3 regions of the Microbacterium sp. LWS13-1.2 genome follow, and region 3 is predicted to be linked to each of the others. Evidence: predicted binding sites of a transcription regulator. Region 3 holds the regulator's gene; each other region holds the start of a gene.
The links. Region 3 encodes LexA, which represses DNA repair genes until DNA is damaged. Its sites were predicted from a motif close to TCGAACANNTGTTCGA; they were not measured.
Positions count from the first base shown of each region.

Region 1: MRBLWS13_RS05760 (DUF222 domain-containing protein) is a predicted target of LexA. The motif match lies at 3,747-3,762, and genes of this name have one in related genera.
Region 2: MRBLWS13_RS13520 (intein-containing Rv2578c family radical SAM protein) is a predicted target of LexA. The motif match lies at 4,414-4,429, and genes of this name have one in related genera.

Region 1 covers NZ_CP151632.1:1,192,058-1,198,665, reverse strand. The annotation lists gene MRBLWS13_RS05780 (FAD-dependent oxidoreductase) at 1-123, opposite strand, end outside; gene hemE (uroporphyrinogen decarboxylase) at 116-1,174, opposite strand; gene MRBLWS13_RS05770 (glutamyl-tRNA reductase) at 1,192-2,442, shown strand; gene MRBLWS13_RS05765 (MerR family transcriptional regulator) at 2,485-3,324, shown strand; gene MRBLWS13_RS05760 (DUF222 domain-containing protein) at 3,773-5,113, shown strand; gene MRBLWS13_RS05755 (ZIP family metal transporter) at 5,314-6,258, opposite strand; gene MRBLWS13_RS05750 (AMP-binding protein) at 6,364-6,608, opposite strand, start outside.
Region 2 covers NZ_CP151632.1:2,875,768-2,882,375, reverse strand. The annotation lists gene MRBLWS13_RS13545 (energy-coupling factor transporter transmembrane component T) at 1-4, shown strand, start outside; gene MRBLWS13_RS13540 (siderophore-interacting protein) at 56-931, shown strand; gene MRBLWS13_RS13535 (ECF transporter S component) at 928-1,527, shown strand; gene MRBLWS13_RS13530 (acyl-CoA dehydrogenase family protein) at 1,615-2,778, opposite strand; gene MRBLWS13_RS13525 (M15 family metallopeptidase) at 2,984-4,318, opposite strand; gene MRBLWS13_RS13520 (intein-containing Rv2578c family radical SAM protein) at 4,438-6,606, shown strand.
Region 3 covers NZ_CP151632.1:27,711-34,318, reverse strand. The annotation lists gene priA (bifunctional 1-(5-phosphoribosyl)-5-((5-phosphoribosylamino)methylideneamino)imidazole-4-carboxamide isomerase/phosphoribosylanthranilate isomerase PriA) at 1-431, opposite strand, end outside; gene hisH (imidazole glycerol phosphate synthase subunit HisH) at 505-1,176, opposite strand; gene hisB (imidazoleglycerol-phosphate dehydratase HisB) at 1,173-1,781, opposite strand; gene MRBLWS13_RS00155 (histidinol-phosphate transaminase) at 1,778-2,872, opposite strand; gene MRBLWS13_RS00150 (LysM peptidoglycan-binding domain-containing protein) at 2,944-3,288, opposite strand; gene lexA (transcriptional repressor LexA) at 3,672-4,352, shown strand; gene MRBLWS13_RS00140 (hypothetical protein) at 4,459-5,997, shown strand; gene metE (5-methyltetrahydropteroyltriglutamate--homocysteine S-methyltransferase) at 5,994-6,608, opposite strand, start outside.

The DNA.
Region 1 (6,608 bases), 1.2 Mb from region 3:
GCGATCGGATGCCTCGAACAGGGTGACCGCCGCGCCCGACGCCGCGAGCCGGCGGGCGACGACCAGGCCCGCGACGCCGCCGCCGACGACCGAGAAGCGCCCGGCGGAGGAGGGCTCAGCCATGCGCGTGGACGAACTCCACGATGCGCGTCAGTACGGTCGGGTCGGTGTCGGGCGGGACGCCGTGGCCGAGGTTCAGCACGTGGGCACGGGCCGCACGGCCGCGCTCCAGCACATCGACGATGTGGGCCTCGAGCACCGGCCAGGGGGCGCGCAGCAACGCCGGGTCGATGTTGCCCTGCACCGACACGTCGGGGCCGACGCGTCGGACGGCCTCGTCGAGCGGCAGGCGCCAGTCGACGCCGATCGTGTCCACGCCGACGTCGCGCATCGCGGCGAGCAGCTCGCCGGTGCCGACGCCGAAGTGCACGAGCGGCACGCCCAGCTCACGCACCGGCTCCAGGGCGCGTGCCGAGAAGGGCGCGACGTGACGGGTGTAATCGGAGAGGCTGAGGGAGCCCGCCCACGAGTCGAAGAGCTGCCCGGCGGACGCACCCGCCTCGATCTGCGCGGCGAGGAACGCGCCGGTGATCTCGGCGCACCACGTCAGCAGCGCCGACCAGGTCTCTGGGTCGGAGTGCATGAGCGCGCGGGTCTTGAGCTGCTCCTTCGACGGTCCGCCCTCGACGAGGTACGACGCCAGCGTGTAGGGGGCGCCCGCGAAGCCGATGAGCGGCGTCGAGCCCAGTTCCGCGACGGTGAGGGCGACCGCTTCACGGATGGGCGCGAGCGCTTCGGGGTCCAGTGGAGGCAGGGCCGCGACATCCGCCGCCGTCCTCACCGGGTTCGCGAGAACTGGACCGCGCCCGGCGACGATGCGCACGTCGACGCCCGACAGGCGCACCGGGATCACGATGTCGCTGAAGAAGATGCCCGCGTCGACGCCGTGACGGCGCACGGGCTGCAGCGTGATCTCGCTGGCGAGCTCGGGGTTCAGACAGGCGTCGAGCATGTCGGTGCCCACCCGCAGCTCGCGGTATTCGGGCAGGGAGCGCCCCGCCTGGCGCATGAACCACACCGGCGTCCTGGTCGGCCGCTCACCGCGATACGCACGTATCAGCGGAGCGGGATCGTTTCTCTGAAGAACGGAAGGGTGAGAGTCATGCAAAGACACACGTTAAGATTAGGTCTGTGCTCCTCTGTCTGACCGCGAACCATCGGAACGCGAGCCTCGACATCTTGGAGCGTCTCTCTGTGGGAGCGCCCACGGCGACGCGCGCTCTCGTGGATGACGAGCTCTTCGTCTCCGGCGCGGTCGTGCTCGCGACGTGCAACCGGTTCGAGGCATATCTCGACATCGACGAGCCGCTCACCGGCGGCGAGGCCGTCGCGGTGGAGTCGGTCGTCGAGGCGATGGCCGAGGCGTCCGGCGTCTCCGTCGACCTGCTGCGTGCGTCTGTCGCGGTGCACCAGGGAGCGGATGCTGCCGCCCACCTGTTCGCCGTCACCAGCGGCCTCGAGTCGATGGTCGTCGGTGAGGACGAGATCTCGGGCCAGGTGCGCCGCGCCCTCGACGCCGCGCGCGCCGACGGCATGACGAGCAGTGAGCTGGAGCGCCTGTTCCAGAAGGCGACCCACACGAGCCGCGGCGTGCGCAACCGCACGCAGTTGCGTGGCGCGCACCGTTCGCTCGTACGCCTCGCCCTCGAGCTCGCCTCCAGCCGCGTCTCCGACTGGGCCGCCGCCCGCGTTGTGCTCGTCGGCACGGGACGCTACGCCGCCCGCACCGTCGACGCACTGCGCGCCCGCGGCGCCGGCGACATCCACGTCTTCTCCCCGTCGGGTCGTGCGCAGGCGTTCGCGACGCAGCACGGGCTCATCCCGGTGTCGGACTTCGCCGCCGCCGCCGCCGAGGCGAACGTCGTCATCACCTGCACCGCCGACGCCGTGGTGCACGCCGATGCCTTCGTGCCCGGACACCGGCTGCTCGTGATCGACCTCGGTCTTCCGCGCAATGTCGACCCCGCCGTGGGCGCCGTCGAGGCGGTCGAGCTGCTGGACCTCGAGACCATCCGCCTGCACGCGCCGCTGCAGGAGTTCAGCGCGCACGCCGACGCGCGGGCGATCGTCGGGGATGCGGCGACCGAGTTCCACGCCGACCGCCTTGCCGGGCCGGCGATCACGACCCTGCGCACAGAGGTGCTGGGCATCGTCGAGCAGGAGATCGCCCGCGCGCGCGCACGCGGCGCCGGCGACGACACCGAGGCTGCGTTGCGCCACCTCGCCGGGGTGCTGCTGCACCGTCCGTCGGTCCGCATCCGCGAACTCGCGGTCGAGGGCCGCCTCGACGAGGTCACCGCGGCGCTCGAGACCCTCCACGGACTCGCGGTCGACGACGACAGCGGTCAGGCCGACGGCCAGGCCTGGTCGGCATCGGCCTGATCCGCCGTTCCGGTTGACCCTCACGCTGTGTCAGGGTCGAGCATGGGCTCCACCATGTACACCATCGGAGAGTTCGCCGCCTTCGGGCGCGTGAGCGTGCGGATGCTGCGGCACTATGACGCGATCGGGCTGCTTCAGCCCGCGCGGGTCGACGACCGCAGCGGCTACCGGTATTACGAGACGGGGCAGCTCCGCGACCTGCTGCGCATCGTCGAGCTGCGTCAGCTGGGCTGCGGGCTGGACGACATCGCAGTCGTGCTCGGGGCCGACGACGAGCGGGGGGCGCTGCTCCCGCTCCTCGTCCGCCGCGGCGCCGAGCTCGAGGCATCCGTCGCCGTCGACACCGCACGGATCGCCCTGATCGGCGAGCGCCTCCGCGCTTTGGAAGGAGACGTGGACGCCATGTCCGCACCCATCGAATACCGCCCCATCGACCCTGTCACCGTCTACGCCGTCGAGGGGCGCGCGCCGGGCGCGGGCCCCGAGAACGTGTCGCCGGTCATCGACCCGCTGCTGGGGTGCCTGACCGCTGCCCTCCGTGCCGCGGGTCGCGATCTGATCGAGCCCGGCATCTTCTGGTACGAAGACGTCGAGGGCTCGGAGGAGCTCGGCGTGCACGTCTCGTTCACCGCCGACGACGTGCCGCAGCCGGGGGAGGGCTACGACGTCGTGGAGCTCCCCGCCGTGCCGCTCGCCGCGGTCGTCACGCACCGCGGAGACATGCCCAGCATCGGCGAGTCGTACAGTCTCTTGATGACCGGCCTCATCGACGACGGCTACCGCATGGTCGGCCCGTGCCGCGAGGTCTATCTCGTCGCCGAGCCCGATATCCCTCAGTCGGACTGGATCACCGAACTGCAGGTTCCCGTAGAGAGGGATTGACGCAAACGTCGCGCTGCCGGGCACCATCTTCGCGACGACCGAACGCCGGCGAGCGCGCGACGGCCCCGTCGCCGTGAGTGCAGCCATGACCGCCCCACGGTGACCGCTGAGCGGATGCTGCGTCCGCGCGCTGCAGGGACGCACCGGCGCCGCCGCGAACGACCTGGTCGACCTGCCGCAGACGCTCGCATCGATCATCGGCGCCGGTCTGCTCGTCGTCGTCGGGCGAACGTCGGTGTCCTTTCGGCGTGAACCAGAACGACACACACGAGTTCGGGGGCAGCTCGTCGATGACCGGGAGTCGTCGCGGATGGCTGTCATGCCCGAAGCGGCCGAGCGGGATCCATTGTCACTCCCGCGCATGGACCGCCGTCCGAGGCCCCTGTCGCGCCGAAGTCCGACTCAAATGATCGTTGCGTGAATCGAAACTATGTTCTAAACTGGAGTCGTGACTCACCCTCCGTTGTCAGCACCCCGCATAGTGGCGGCGCGCTGGGAGGACGACGTCGACGACTTCATCCCTCCGGTGCCGGACGCTGTGGACCTGGTGCTGGAGACCGCGACCATGCTGTCGGTTTTCGCCGCGGAGCGACTTCGCCGGATCGAGGCGCTGCGTCGCGAAGAACTCGCGCTCATCGTCGGTCTTGGTAGCGGTGCGATCGACGTGGCGGAGCGCTCCATCCGACTCGAGCTGTCGGCCGCCATGCGCATCACCGAGTACGCGGCGGGTCGTCTGCTTCTGCAGGCCGATGCCCTGGTGAACCGCTACTCCGGCGCGTTGGATGCTCTCGGCCAGGCGCGGATCACGGAGAAGCACGCTGAGATCCTCGTCGACCTCCTGGACCAGGTGATGCCGGAGCTGCGTGCCGACATCGTGGACCGCGCGGTGGCGTTGGCCGAGGCAGAACCGGTCGGGACGTTCCGGCGTCGTCTGCGCGATCTGATCGCGCGGGTCGAGACCAAGACGCTCGAGGAGCGATACGCGTCAGCGGTCGCCGGTCGGTGTATCGCGGTCGAAGCCGGCACTGACGGTATGGGCCTTCTGCTCCTGCACGCGCCTCTCGTGGAGCTGCAGGCGATCGACGGCCGGGTCACGGCGATGGCGAAAGTGATCAAGACCACCGAGGGTGAGACGCGCACGCTGGACCAGATCCGCGCCGATGTGGTCTCCGACCTGCTCATCGACGGTACGACGACGCACCTTCCTGGCGCGGCGTCCGGTATCCGGGCGTCGGTGGTCGTGACGGTTCCGGCGCTGTCGCTTCTGGACGACAACGCGGGTGCGGCGGGAGACGCTCCGGTCGTCGAGGGCGTCGGACCGATCCCGCTCTCGCGCGCCCGCGAGCTGTGCGGCGGCGATGCGAAGTGGATGCGGGTGCTCACGCATCCGGAGACCGGCATGGTCCTCTCGGTGGGGCGTGCACAGTATTCGCCGCCACCGGCCCTGCGAAAGCTGGTGAAGTGGCGAGCCGATCGATGCATGGGACCGGGATGCGGCATGCCCGCCTCGCGATGCGAGGTCGACCACCAGATGGCATGGAGTCGCGACGACGGCGAAACGAGCCTCGACAACCTCGCGCCACTCTGCAAAGGCCATCACACCGTGAAGCATCACGGCGGCTGGGACGTGCAGCAGATCGATGGCAGCGGCGGGGCTGTCGAGTGGACCTCGCCCACCGGGCGGCGGTACGTCGTGGCGCCGGAGCGCAGGGTGCCCACCTTCACCGTCGCGGGCGGCGGACGTGAGCTCGCCGGCCATCCAGCGAGCGCCCACGGCGCGCCGTTCTGACCCCGAGCATGAGCTTCCGGTTCGGAGCGGCACGGCCTGGTCGGCCAAGCGGTTCGCCGATGGGGTTCGATGCGAATCGGGCCTCGCCCGTTTCGTCGTCCATCGGTCGGGGTCCACGCCCATCGGTCCTAACCGGCGTTCGGCGTCTCGGTGGTTGCCGGCGCTTCGACGACCATCGGTCCTTCCGGCGTCTCGCCGGGTCAGGCGAGCTCGTGGAGGAGGAAGGCGCCGAGGAACCCGATCGTCGCCCAGAGGCCCGTGAGCGCGTGCTGCTCGTCGAACGCCTCGGGAATCATCGTGTTGCAGACCATGGCCAGCAGGCCGCCGGCGGCGATCGTGGTGATCAGCGCGATGAGATCCGGGGACGCTGACTGGAACAGCATATAACCGGAAACCGATGCGACGACCGTCACCAGGGCGATCCCGAGCCACAGCAGCGCGACGAAACGGCCGTGACGGCCGCCGCGCTTCAGAGCCGCCGTCGACCCCAGGCCCTCGGGAATGTTGCTGATCGCGATCGCCGCGACGATGGGGATGCTGATCCCGCCCTGCAGAACCGACAACCCCATCACGATCGACTCCGGGATGCCGTCGATCAAGGCGCCGATGGCGATCACGACGCCCGCGCTGCCCGCGGCCCCGGCAGCGCGCCGCGCCACGATGTTCGCGGGCAGCTCGCTCAGGGATGCACCGCGCGAGGGCGCAGGGCTCACCGCGGGCGCGGCGGTCGCTCGCGCGCCGGTCGTCGCGTTGGCCGCTGTCGCGTCGGCTGTCGCGTCGCCCGCTGTCGCGTCGGCTGTCGCGTCGCCCCCTGTCGCGTCGTTCGTCTGCGGACGGCCTGCGGCACCGCCCTCTCCCGGAGAACCCGGCTTGTGCTTCCGGGGGCGGGAGACCAGCTGATCCGCGACGATGTAGAGGATCGCGCCGCCGAGGAATCCGACGGTCGTCGGGACCAGCCCGCCGTCGTCGGCGGCCTCCTCGACGAGTTCGAACGCGAGCGTCGAGATGAGCACCCCCGCGCCGAGCGCCATGATGCCTGCGACGAGGCGTTGCGGGATGTCGACGAACCAGGCGACCGCAGCACCGACGAGAAGCGTCCCACCCGCGATAAGACCGCTCAGCGCTGCAAGCCATACGCCATCCATGGCGCCAACCTAGTCACCGCGATCGTCGAACGAGCGAGGCGCGACGAACGCACGCCACGCGCTCGCCCAGCCGAAGAACGGAGAAGCAAAGAACCCCGGACCGACTCAGACGGTCGCGGCCTCCCGGGCTCGCAGGTCCTTGCGGAGGATCTTGCCGGAGCTCGACTTGGGGATCGCCTCGATGAACTCGACGCGACGGATCTTCTTGTGCGGGGCCACCTGCTCCGCGACGAACGCCATGACCTCGTCCTCGGTGAGCCCCGAGTCGGGCGCGGGCACGATGAAGGCCTTGGGAATCTCCTGCTTGTCCTCGTCCAGCACGCCGATGACCGCGGCATCCATCACCTTCG
Region 2 (6,608 bases), 1.5 Mb from region 3:
GTGATGACTCCGGCCGTCCTCGACATCCCCGCCATCCTCGACAAGGAGCGCTGACATGGCACCGGTCCCCCGACTCGTCAAGCCCGACACCCAAGGCCTCGTGCACCTCCAGGTGCTGCGCACCGAACGCCTCGCGCCGCACTGGCTGCGCGTCACCCTCGGCGGTGCCGAGATCGACAAGTTCCGCCCCATGGGCTACGACCAGTGGTTCCGGCTCTTCCTCCCCCTCGGCGGCGACGAGGGACTGGACCGCCTCCCCGCGAAGGCGAACAAGATGTTCGGTTACCTCAAGTACCTCCGCATCCCCGACGGCGTGCGTCCGGTCATGCGCAACTACACGGTGCGGGCCTACCGCCCCGCGACGGCCGACACGGGCGCCGAGATCGATGTGGACTTCGTGCTGCACGGCTCCGCCGCCGAAGGCACGGCGGGGCCGGCATCGCGCTGGGCGGAATCGTGCCGCGCGGGCGAGAGCGTCGTGATCATCGACGAGGGCCTCACCTTCAACCCCGATCGCGGCACCGACAGGGTCGTGCTCGTCGCCGATGAGACCGGGCTGCCCGCCATCGCCGGCATCTGCGCCTCCCTGCCCTCGCACGCGACGGGGCTCGCGATCGTCGAGGTGCCCTCGGCCGACGACGCGCTGGAGTTCCACCGCCCCGCCGGGATCACGGTGCGCTGGATCGTGCGCGATCACGATGCGACGCCCGGCACCCTCGCGCTGCAGGCCCTCGGCGACGCCCCCCTTCCGGATGCCGCGTTCCACGCGTACGTCGTGGGCGAGCAGGCCCTCGCGACCGAGGGCCGCCGTCTCCTCGTCGGCGGGCGCGGCGTCGCGAAGGATCACGTGAGCTTCTGCGGCTACTGGCGCGTCGGCGTCGCGTCGCCCGCTCCGAAGTCTCAGCGCGTCACGACGGAGGCCCACTCGTGAGCGGCGCGGACGGGACGACCGATGCCCGCACGACGCCCGCCGCCACGCCGACCCGGACGAACCGGGGTCGCGTGACGACCGCGTACCTGCTGACCTGCGCGGCGATCGGCGTCGCCGGCGGTGTGATGCTCTGGGGTGCCGGCTGGATCTCGACGGTGCTCTTCGCCACCGTCCCGTTCATCTCGGTGGCGATCGCGGGCCTGTGGCTGCTGCCGGCGACCGTCGCGCTGCGCCTGCTCGAACGCCCTCTGGCCGGCATCCTCGTCGGCGTCATCTCGGGGCTCGTGGTCTTCCCGTTCCTCGGCGCGGCCGTGTGGTGGGCGTTCTTCGCCGAGCTCGCGTTCCTGGTCGGCCTCTACCGCTCCTGGCGCACGTGGCAGTACTACGCCGGCGCCGTCTTCGTCGGCGTGGTCTATCCGATCTTCGCCGCGGCGTCGTTCAATCTGGCGGCCATGCAGCCGTGGGCGCTGGTGACGTTCTTCGCGCTCACGATCGCCAGCTGCGTCGCCGGCGTCGCGCTCGGCATCCTCGTCGCCGACCGTCTGCGCAAGGCCGGCGTCGCGAAGCTCGCACGCCGCCGCCCGGCGCTCGTCTGAGACACCTGCCGCGCCCACGACGACGGATGCCGCGACCCGCGCCCTCGCAAGAGGGCCGGGCCGCGGCATCCGTCGTTCAGGAGTACGTCAGCGCTTGCCGACGATCTGGCGGCTCACGATGTCGCGCATGATCTCGTTCGTGCCGCCGTAGATGCGGTGCACGCGGGCGTCGAGGTAGGCGCGGGCGATCGGGTACTCGGTGATGTAGCCGTAACCGCCGTGCAGCTGCACGCCGATGTCGAGCAGCTCCGCCTCGCGGTCGGTGGTCCAGAACTTGACCTTCGCGGCCTCTTCGGCCGTGAGCTTCTGGTCCTTGTAGAGCATCATCGCGCGATCGACGTACGCCCACATCACGTCGACCGTGGTCGCCATGTCGGCGAGCTTGAAGCGGGAGTTCTGGAAGTCGGCGATGCGCTCTCCGAACGCCTCGCGGCTGAGGGTGTAGTCGCGGGTCCATACGAACGCGGCCTCGCCGGCGGCGGCCGCCGCGACGCCGATCGAGAGGCGCTCGAGGGGCAGGTTCATCATGAGCTGGATGAAGCCGAGGCCCTCCTTGCCGCCGATGAGGTTCGCTTCGGGCACGAAGACGTCGGTGAACGACAGCTCGGCGGTGTCCCAGCCGTGGAAGCCCATCTTCTCGAGCTTCTTGCCGTGGTCGAAGCCCTCCATGCCGTCCTCGAGGATCAGCAGGCTGAACGCATCGGGGCGGTTGCCCTCTCCCGTCTTGACGAAGGTCACGATGATGTCGGCGGTCTTGCCCGACGAGATGAACGTCTTGGCGCCGTTGACGATGTAGCCGCCGTCGACCTTCTTCGCGGTGGTCTTGATGCCGCGGAGGTCCGAGCCGGCACCCGGCTCGGTCATCGCGAGAGCGCCGAGGATCTCGCCGGTCGCCATGCCCGGCAGCCACTTCTCCTTCTGCTCCTGCGTGCCCATGTGCACGATGTACGGCACCGCCAGGTCGTCCTGGATCCCCAGGGCGCCCGCGAGCGAACCCTGACCGGCGCCGATGGTCTCCTCGAGCACGATCGAGCGGAAGCGGTAGTCCTGCAGCATGCCGGCGCCGCCGAACTCCTCGGGCACCGACAGGCCGATGACACCGGCCTCGCCGGCGGCGAGCATGGTGGCGCGGTCGATCTCGCCGTCGGCCTCCCACTGCTTGCGCTTCTCCTCGGACGCGTAGCGCTTGACGAACTCCTTGACGACGTCGCGGAACGCCTCGTGGTCCTCGTCGTAGATGTCGCGCTCCATGGTGCGCCTTCCTCTCGTCTGTCTTCTCGTCGCTGAGGTCGAGTCTGCGGAGATGGTTCCCCAGTTGGAATTGCATCTCACCGCATATGGTACTCAGTTTCAGCCGAGCGGATGCCGCAGCCGGGCGCCACATCGCGGCCGGACCGGCGACTGACCCCGTCGCGCGGCCATGGCGCTGCCGCGGTGGCTGGAGAGGCGGAGGCTGTCAGCCGAGGTAGGCGGGCGCGGGGTCGAGCGCGAAGAACTCCTCGAGCGAGGTCCATCCGCCGTCGTGGTAGGACTTCGCCAGCTCCGGTCCGATGTAGCGGAGGTGCCAGGGCTCAGGGAGGTAGCCGGTCACCGGCGTGGCGCCCTCGACGTACCGCACGATCCAGCCGTGCTCCCACGCGTGGTCGGCGATCCACTGGCCCTGGGCCGTCGCCGCGAGGTCGTCGAGCGTGCCGCAGGCGCCGGCACACGCGACGACGTCTGCGGCGAGCCCCAGCTGGTGCTCGCTGTAACCGGGGCGGGCGCTGACCTGGTCGGCCCGCTCGCCACGCTCGGCGAAGTGGCGTCCGTACGTCTGCTGCTGAGTCTGATACGACCGGAACCCGCTCTCGAGCGCGATCTCGCCGACTCCCGCCGAGCGCGCGCCGGTGACCAGCGACGCGAGAGCGGTTGCCGCATCCGAGCGCAGGGCGCCGCCCTCGACGTTGCGCACCCCGTCGGGCAGCACCAGTCCGCTCGGGCGGTAGTCGATCGGGCTCGTCGGCCGGATCTTGTCGACCACGGTCCACGTGCGCGCAGAGTCGCCCAGGTTCACGCAGGGGGCGCGGCCCTCCACGACAGCGGCTCGGAACGCTTCGCCTCCGCCTGCGGCGACGATCGCGGCCTCGTCATCGCCGGCCTGCACTGCCGCCACCACGTCGGGCAGCGCGCAGATGTCGGCGGCGGGCGGCGACTGCTCGACCTGCGGCACGGGAAGCTGGTCGACGTGCTGAGGCTGCACCGTCATCGACAGCGCAGCGTCGGCGCCACTCGGAGAGACCGAGGGCAGCATCATGGCGGTCATCGCTGCGGAGCCGAGCAGCAGCGCGGCGCCGGTTGCGAGACCGGCGACGACGGCGATCCGCCGGGTGACGCGGCGGGGACGCGCGTGCTGCATCGGCAGTGCGTCCTCGTGGACCGAGAGCAGCTCTGCAGCGCGGGCCGCCCGGCGCTCACTGGGGGCGGGACGGTGCTGCCGGGCGGCACGGGCGCGCGATCGCGGGGGCAGCGGCGGGACTTCGCTCGCTGCCGATGCGCCCCGCGGCGCGGTGCCCGCCGCGGCCGGCGCGGGTGCGACGGGGAGGAGGTCAGGCGGCAGTGCCGCCGGCGCGGCATCCGAGACCGACGCCGGCACGAACTCCTCGCTGGGCAGCTCGAAGGCCACGAACGCGTCGGTGGGGGGCTGGGTCTCGGCCGCGCGGGCGCGCCGTTCGGCCTCCTCGCGCATCGCTCGGGCGGCACGACGAGTCTCGGGGGCGGCTCGGGGGGTAGCGAGCCGGCCAGGCTCCGTCACGCCTGCCATTCTGGTCGCGACGGCGCGATTTGGCCAGCAAGGCGGCATCCCTCCGCCGATGTTCTACTCGAAGCTATCACTGCCTTGACTTAAGTTCGAAGCTTTGTTCTCATGGATTCATGCGATGGCAGGGACAGGAACTGGGTGTGGCGGATGCCGCGGCCCTGCCTGGCCTCGAGCAGCTGAACGGTCTGGTGCGCTCGGTGACCACTCCCGAGTTCGCCGGCGTCACCTTCCACGAGGTGCTCTGCAAGTCGGCGCTCAACCACGTGCCGAGCGCCTCGGCCATGCCCTTCGACTGGACCGTGAACCCCTACCGCGGCTGCAGTCATGCATGTGTCTACTGCCTGGATCCCGACACGCTGGTCCTCATGGGCGACGGCCTCAGCAAGCGCATCGGCGACGTGTGCGCCGGCGATGAGGTGATCGGCACGCGGCGGGAGGGCGCATATCGACGATATGTGCGCGCGACCGTCTCGGCGCAGTGGAGCACCCGCAAGCGTGCTTACCGCGTGACGCTCGCCGACGGCACCGAGCTGGTCGCGAGCGGTGACCACCGGTTCCTGACCGAGCGCGGTTGGAAGTACGTCCGTCCGGCACCTGCCGGCGCACCGCAGCGACCGTTCCTGACGACGAACAACAAGCTCATGGGCTTCGGCACCGGCGGGGTCGTCGCGGATTCCACTGAGACCGGCGCGTATCGCACGGGCTACCTCAGCGGAATGATCCGCGGCGACGCGATGATACTGAGAAGGTCGTACCCACGGTCGACCGGCAGAGGCTCCTACGTTGCGAGCCGGTTCCGCCTGGCCCTCGCCGACGGGGAGGCGCTGGATCGGTCGCGTGGCTTCCTGGAGGCTGCCGGAGTGAAGACCACGCTGCGGATGTTCACCGCTGCGACGGTTCACCGGCGGGAGGTGAACGCGATCTTCACCTCCCGAGCGGCCGACTTCGATGCCATCACCGAGTTGATCGGCTGGCCGGACTCACCGTCGTCAGAGTGGTCGCGCGGCTTTCTTGCGGGCATCTTCGACGCGGAAGGGAGCTGCAGTCGCGGCATACTGCGCATCTCCAATTCCGATGAGCGGATCCTCGCGGAGATCGCCGGCGCGTTGCGGCGGCACGATTTCGCGTTCGTGGAGGAACCTCTGCGGCCGAATGGCGTGCGCGACATCTGCCTCCTGGGCGGCCTCCCCGCTCGCCGACGCTTCCTCGAGCTCACGCGGCCTGCGATCACGCGCAAGCTGAACCTCGTCGGAGACACCGTGAAATCGGACGCCCCTCTTCGCGTCGTTTCGATCGAAGATCTCGGTGAAACCGTCGACATGGTCGACATCACCACGTCGACGGGGGACTTCGTCGCGAACGGCGTCATCAGTCACAACTGCTTCGCCCGGGGGACGCACGAGTACCTCGAGCTCGACGCGGGGCGGGACTTCGACACCCAGGTCGTGGTCAAGGTGAACGTCGCGGAGGTGCTGCAGAAAGAGCTGCGACGCGGCAACTGGCAGCGCGATCCCGTGATGCTCGGCACCAACACCGATCCGTATCAGCGTGCCGAGGGGCGGTACAAGCTGATGCCCGGGATCGTCTCGGCCCTCACGGAGTCGGGGACGCCGTTCTCGATCCTCACGAAGGGCACGCTGCTGCGGCGCGACCTCCCCATGCTGAAGGATGCCGCCGCCGACGTGCACGTCACCCTCGCGATGTCGATCGCGGTGTTCGACGATGAGCTGCAGCACCTCATCGAGCCCGGCACGCCGAACGCGACCGCCCGGCTGGAGACCGTGCGGGCGGCGACCGAGGCGGGCTTCCGCGTCACCGTGTTCCTGATGCCGATCATCCCGCACCTCACCGATTCCATAGCCGCGATCGATCACGCACTCACCCGCATCAAGGAGGCCGGCGCCGTCCGCGTCGTCTACGGCGCGCTGCACCTGCGCCCCGGCGCCAAGCAATGGTTCCTGCAGTGGCTCGCGGAGCGGCATCCCGAGCTCGTGTCGTCCTACCGAGGGCTGTATCCGGGCGCGACGAGCACGGCTCCGAAGGCCTATCGCACCTGGCTCGCCAAGCGCGTGCGCCCCCTGCTTCGGGTGCATGGTCTCGACGGGAGCGCCGAAGACGAGAGTCCGCGCGGCGCACCGGTCTCAGGCCTGGCCGATCGCGCGGACGCGCGCAGCGCCCCGCCGATCGTCACGACGTCGCGAGGACGCGCGGCGGCCGCCTCGCTGCGCGCGGCACCTGCGCGCGGCACTCCCGGCCCGGAGGCGTCGGCTCGCCTGTTCTGACC
Region 3 (6,608 bases):
GCCAGGGTCGTGCCGCGCACGTCGAGGCCCACCGCGATCGCGTCGCCGTAGCGGCCAATGACGTCGGCAGCCCACTCGGGGTTCTCGAGCGCGGCCGTGCCGAGGTTGATCCGCGACGCACCGCTCTCGAGCGCAGCCTCGAGGGTGCGATCGTCGCGGATGCCGCCCGACAGCTCGACCTGCACGCCCTTGACCTGCTTGATCACCTTGCGGAGCACGCCGACGTTGCTGCCGCGGCCGAAGGCGGCGTCGAGGTCGACGAGGTGGATCCACTCGGCGCCCTGCCGTGCGAAGTCGAGCGCGGCGTCGACGGGATCGCCGTAGTTCGTCTCGGTACCCGCCTCGCCCTGCGTCAGGCGGACGGCCTTGCCGTCGGCGACGTCGACGGCGGGCAGGAGGACGAGCTTGGGTGTGGACGCGAAATCGTTCATGGCTCCTGGTTCAGGCATCGAAAGCTGTGGGGGGCGGATCCCGGAAGCACGCGCTCCCGCAGACGGCACGGTCTCAGAGGCTAGCCCTGCGAAGCCCGTCGATCCAATTCGCCAGCAGTCGGATGCCGGCATCCCCCGACTTCTCGGGGTGGAACTGAGTGGCCGACAGCGGGCCGTTCTCGACCGCTGCGAGGAACGGTGCGCCGTAGTCGCACCAGGTCAGGACCGGCTGGGGGAACGGCGGCTGGACGTCGAGCAGCCACTTCTGGGCACCGAACGAGTGCACGAAGTAGAACCGCTCGTGCTCGATGCCGCGGAAGAGGCGTGTGCCCTCGCCGGGCTCGACGGTGTTCCAGCCCATGTGCGGCAGGACGGGTGCGTCGAGCTCGGTGACGACACCCGGCCATTCACCGAGTCCCTCGGTGTCGACGCCGCGCTCGACGCCGCGCTCGAAGAAGATCTGCATGCCGACGCAGACCCCGAGCACCGGGCGTCCGCCGGCGAGGCGACGCTCGATGAGCTCGTCACCGCGGCTGGCGCGCAGCGCCTCCGCCACAGCGCGGAAGGCGCCGACACCCGGCACGAAGAGGCCGTCGGCGTCGCGGATCAGGCCACGATCAGCCGTCAGTCGTGCATCCGCGCCCGCCGCGACCAGCGCCTTGACGGCCGAGTGCACGTTCCCCGACCCGTAGTCGAGGACGGCCACGAGCGGCCGCTCGCCGCGGGAGGGCGTGCTTTCGCTCACAGGGCGCCCTTCGTGCTCGGGATGCCGTGCACCAACGGGTCGTGCGCCTTCGCCTGGCGGAACGCGCGCGCGAAGGCCTTGTACTCGGCCTCGGCGATGTGGTGCGGGTCGCGGCCCGACAGCACCCGCACGTGGACCGTGAGCGCGGCGTTGTACGAGATGGCCTCGAACGTGTGGCGCACGAGGGACCCCGTGAAGTGGCCGCCGATGAGGTGGTGCTCGAAGCCTGCAGGCTCGCCGGTGTGCACGAGGTAGGGGCGGCCGCTGATGTCGACGACGGCCTGCGCGAGCGCCTCGTCGAGGGGCACGAGGGCGTCGCCATACCGCGAGATGCCGGACTTGTCGCCGAGGGCCTCGCGGATCGCCTGGCCCAGCACGATCGAGATGTCCTCCACCGTGTGGTGGGCGTCGATGTCGGTGTCGCCCGAGGCCCGCACCGTCAGATCGGTGAGCGCGTGCTTGGCGAACGCCGTGAGCAGGTGGTCGAAGAACGGCACCGTCGTGTCGATGCGGCTGCGGCCCGTGCCGTCGAGATCGAGCTCGAGCTCGACGGTCGACTCGCTCGTCGCCCGTCGCAGCGAGGCGGTTCGTGGTGCGGCGCTCATGCCGCCGATCCTACCGAGGCGAGGGCGTCGAGGAAGGCGGTCGTCTCCTCGTCGGTGCCCGCCGTGACCCGCAGGTGCGCCGGGATGCCGACGTCGCGGATGAGCACCCCCTCGTCGTAGAGGGCATGCCACGTGGCCGCCGGGTCGGCTACTCCCCCGAACAGCACGAAGTTCGTCCACGACTCGTGGGGCGTGTAGCCGAGCGCCTCGACCGTCGCCGAGATGCGGTCGCGCTGCGCGACGATCTCGTCGACCATGCCCAGCATCGTGGGCGCGTGCCGCAGCGCCGCGGTCGCCGCCGCCTGCGTGAGCGCGCTGAGGTGATACGGCAGGCGCACCAGCCGGAGCGCATCGATGAGCGCCGGGTCGGCCGCCATGTAGCCCACGCGCGCACCCGCGAACGCGAACGCCTTGCTCATGGTGCGCGACACGACAAGCCGCTCGCGATCGGGCAGCAGCGTCAGGGCGGACCGCTCGTCGTGCGGCGCGAACTCGAAGTACGCCTCGTCGACGATCACGATGCCGTCCGTCGCCTCGTACACGGCCTCCACCACGTCGAGTCCGAGCGGGGTGCCGGTGGGGTTGTTCGGCGAGCACAGGAACACCACGTCGGGAGAGGCATCCGACACCTGGGCCGCGGCATCGTCCGCCGCGATCGAGTAGTCGGCCGCGCGGGTGCCCGAGATCCACTCGGCACCGGTACCGCGGGTGAGCAGCGGATACATCGAGTAGGTGGGTGCGAAGCCGAAGGCCGTGCGGCCCGGTCCGGCGAACGCCTGCAGGATGTGCTGAAGCACCTCGTTCGAGCCGTTGGCCGCCCAGATCTCGTCGCGGGTGAGGCCGTGGCCGAGATAGCCGGCGAAGCCCTCGCGCAGGGCTGTGAACTCGCGGTCGGGATACCGGTTCACATCGCTGAGCGCCCGCGCGATCGAGTCCAGGATGTCGTCGGCGACCTCCGGCGGAACGGGATGCGTGTTCTCGTTGACATTGAGGGCCACCGGCAGCGGCGCCTGCGGGGCACCGTACGGCTTCTGGCCGCGGAGATCGGCGCGTATGGGGAGGTCTTCGAGACGTGCACTCACCTCTCCCATGGTAGGCGCGTGCGGTGCTGCTCGACCGCCGCGTGACGCCGGGCGACGGTCACCCGACCGACGGGAGCGGCTCAGCGTCCGCTGTCGTAGGCTGCCGGGATCGCGATGCTCTGACCGGCCTGCACGACGACGCTGTCGAGAGCGTTCAGTCGCACGAGCTCATCGACGACGTCGCGCGGATCGCGATCGGGGGCGATGTCTTCCGCGATGCTCCACAGCGAGTCGCCGTCAGCCACGGTCACCGTGCTGAACGAACCTGCGGGCGCGCCCGCGTCACGCGAGGCCAGAGCCGCGCCGCCGCCGATGACAGCGGCGCTCAGCGCGATGACGGCGGGCAGAGCGGCGATCGCGGCCAGCACCCTCCGGCCACGGATCGTGAGGCGCAGTCGCGTCGACGGCGCGGCCGCCGGTCGCATGGACGCCTGCTGCGGAGTGCCCCCGGCGAGCTGCCGTGCCGTGCCGTGCACGCGCCGCGCCGCGACACGCGCGGCGCGCGTCGGCGACGGGACGGATGCCGTGAAGTCGATCGCGGTCATGCTGGGCTCCTCCTGATGGGGAGAGATTCGCATTCTCCACTCGGCCGGGAGTGGAGAATGCGAACCTCTCTTCCGAAGCTATCTTCGAGTCTGTAGGATGTCAATACCGGATCCGGGCGGCGATCTCTCGAACGCGACACGCGGCCGGGTTGTTCCCCAGATGCCCGCGATCCGGATACGGTTTCGATACGAGAACCCCACCACGGGCCTCCGACATTCGAAGAAACAGCGCTCCACCGCCGAGCGCAGGACGGAGCCGGAAGATGAGCGACGCGGCCGGGCGAGACAAGCCCCAGACTCGTCGGCGCAAGAGCCTCAGCGACAAGCAGCTGGCGATCCTCGAGGTGATCCAGCGGTCGATCGCACGGCACGGCTACCCGCCGAGCATGCGCGAGATCGGCGACGCGGTGGGCCTGAAGTCGCTCTCCAGCGTCACCCACCAGCTCAACCAGCTCGAGCTGAGCGGCTACCTGCGTCGCGACGCGGGCAAGACCCGCGCGATGGAGGTGCTGATCGACCTGCCCGGCACCGCGACCGAGAGCCCCGCCGACACCTCGCCCTCCGTGGGCGATGCCGCACTGGTGCCCCTCGTCGGCCGCATCGCCGCCGGCGTGCCCATCACGGCCGAGCAGCAGGTCGAGGAGATCTTCCCGCTCCCCCGCCAGCTCGTCGGCAAGGGCGACCTGTTCATGCTGAAGGTGTCGGGCGAGTCGATGATCGACGCGGCCATCTGCGACGGCGACTGGGTCGTCGTACGGTCGCAGGCCACCGCGGACAACGGCGAGATCGTCGCCGCGATGCTCGACGGCGAGGCGACGGTCAAGACGTTCCGTCAGCGCGACGGCCACACGTGGCTGCTCCCCCGCAACTCCGCGTTCGAGCCCATTCTGGGCGACGAGGCCACGGTGCTCGGCAAGGTCGTCGCGGTACTGCGCGCCGTCTGAACCTCGCGCCGACGGATCCCGGTGTCGGACGCGTTCGAGGCCGGAGTTCGACGCCGAACCGCGAGGTGGGTGGCGGTGCGTCATCCGCAGGCGCTATAAGGGGGGAATGACCGACCTCACCGCCGCAGACGAGACTGCCGCGCTCCGCGCGCGCCTCGACGCCCTCGAAGCCGAGAACGCCCGCCTGCGCGCCGAGACGCGGCCCTCACCACCGGTGACGGCCGCGGCCACGGACAGGCCGCACGGCAACCGCTGGCGAGCCTTCCTGTCGGCGCTGTGCATCGTCATCGCGACGATCCTCGTGCCGGTCTCCATCGTCGCCGCCTGGGCGCGCGTCGAACTCGTCGACGAGACGCGATTCGTCGAGACGTTCGCACCGCTCGCCGACGACCCGCAGGTGCAGGCGATGGTCGCCGATCAGGTGACCGTCGCCATCGAGGACTCCCTCGACCTCGAAGGCCTCACCAACGACCTGTTCGACGGCATCCAGCAGCTCGACCTGCCGCCGCGCGCTCTCGCCGCACTCGACCTGCTCCGCGCGCCCGCCGCCCAGGGCCTCCAGAACCTCGTCGACACCACGGTCACCCGGCTGGTGGAGTCCGACGCCTTCGCGGATGTGTGGGAGACGGCGCTGCGCGCGAGCCACCGATCGCTCGCGGCGGTCGCCGCCGGCGGCACCTCCTCGGGTGCGGTGGTCATCGGCGAGAACGGCGAGGTCGGCATCCAGCTCGGGCCGATCATCGAAGAGGTCAAGAAGCGGCTCGTCGACCGCGGGATCGGGTTCGCCGAGTCGATCCCGGTCATCGACAGGACGATCGTGGTCGCGCAGAGCGACGCGCTCACCGTCGTCGGCACCGTCTACAACCTCGCGGTCGCCGCGGGCTGGTGGACCCCGATCGTCGCGCTGGTGCTCTTCCTCGCCGGCATCCTCATCGCACGGCGACGGTCCACCGCCGGTCTGGGCACCGGCATCGGCATCGCGCTCGGCGCCGGCGTGCTGGCGATGGGCCTGGGCATCGGCGGGTCGATCCTCGCGCTCAGCGCGCCGAACCTCGGTGTTCCGGCGGGCGCCCTCGCGTCGATGTACGAACAGATCACATCGGCGATGCGCGACACCGCGGTGGTCCTCACCCTGCTGGGCGTGGTGATCGCCGTCATCGCCTGGATGTCGGGCCGCTGGCGGGGCGCACGCGCCGCGCGTGGCGGCGTCGCCTCCATCAACGCCGGCGCGCGGGGTGCCCTGCTCAAGCGCGGTGTCGACACGGGCCGGTTCGGCGCGTGGCTCTACGCCCAGCGCGTGCTCGTGCGGATCGCGCTCGGCGCCCTGGCCATCGTGTGGCTGATGCTCCTGCGCCCGCTCTCGGTCGGCGAGGTGTTCCTCGTGCTCGTCGTGTGGCTCATCGTCTGGTGGGTGTTCGAGCTGCTGCAGCGCCGTCCCGAAGAGGCCGCGGCCGCCGCTGCACTCGCCGACGAGGCGGCATCTGCCGCAGGCGCCGCCGAGTCGGCGCCTGCCGTCGACGGCGAGGCCGACACCGTCGTGATCGTCGACGGCGATCCCGCCGACCCCGACGCCGACACTCTCGTGATCGAGACGGATGTCGCGACCGACGCGGCCGCGGCATCCGGATCGAAGAAGGGCTCCTAGGCCGGCACGGTCGCCCGCACCGCCTGCGTCGCCGCCACGAGGTTCTTCAGCGACGCCACGGTCTCGTCGTACCCGCGGGTCTTCAGCCCGCAGTCCGGATTGACCCAGACGCGGCGCAGCGGCAGCTCGGCGACCGTGCGGTCGAGGAGTTGAGTGATCTCGTCCACCGACGGTACGCGCGGCGAGTGGATGTCGTAGACGCCCGGTCCGATGCCGGCGGCGAAGCCGGACGTCGCGATGTCTCCGATCACCTCGCCGCGGCTGCGGGCCGCCTCGATCGAGGTCACGTCGGCGTCCAGCGCCGCGATCGCGTCGATCACGACGTCGAACTCCGAGTAGCAGAGGTGCGTGTGCACCTGCGTGGCCGGCGCAGCGCCGGCGGTCGCGAGGCGGAACGAGCCGACCGACCACTCCAGGTAGACGGGCTGGTCGGCGCGCTTGAGCGGCAGCAGTTCGCGCAGCGCCGGCTCGTCGACCTGGATGACGCGGATGCCGGCGCCTTCGAGGTCGGCGATCTCGTCGCGAAGGGCGAGCGCCACCTGGTTCGCCGTCTCCCCCAGCGGCTGGTCGTCGCGGACGAACGACCACGCCAGGATCGTCACCGGACCGGT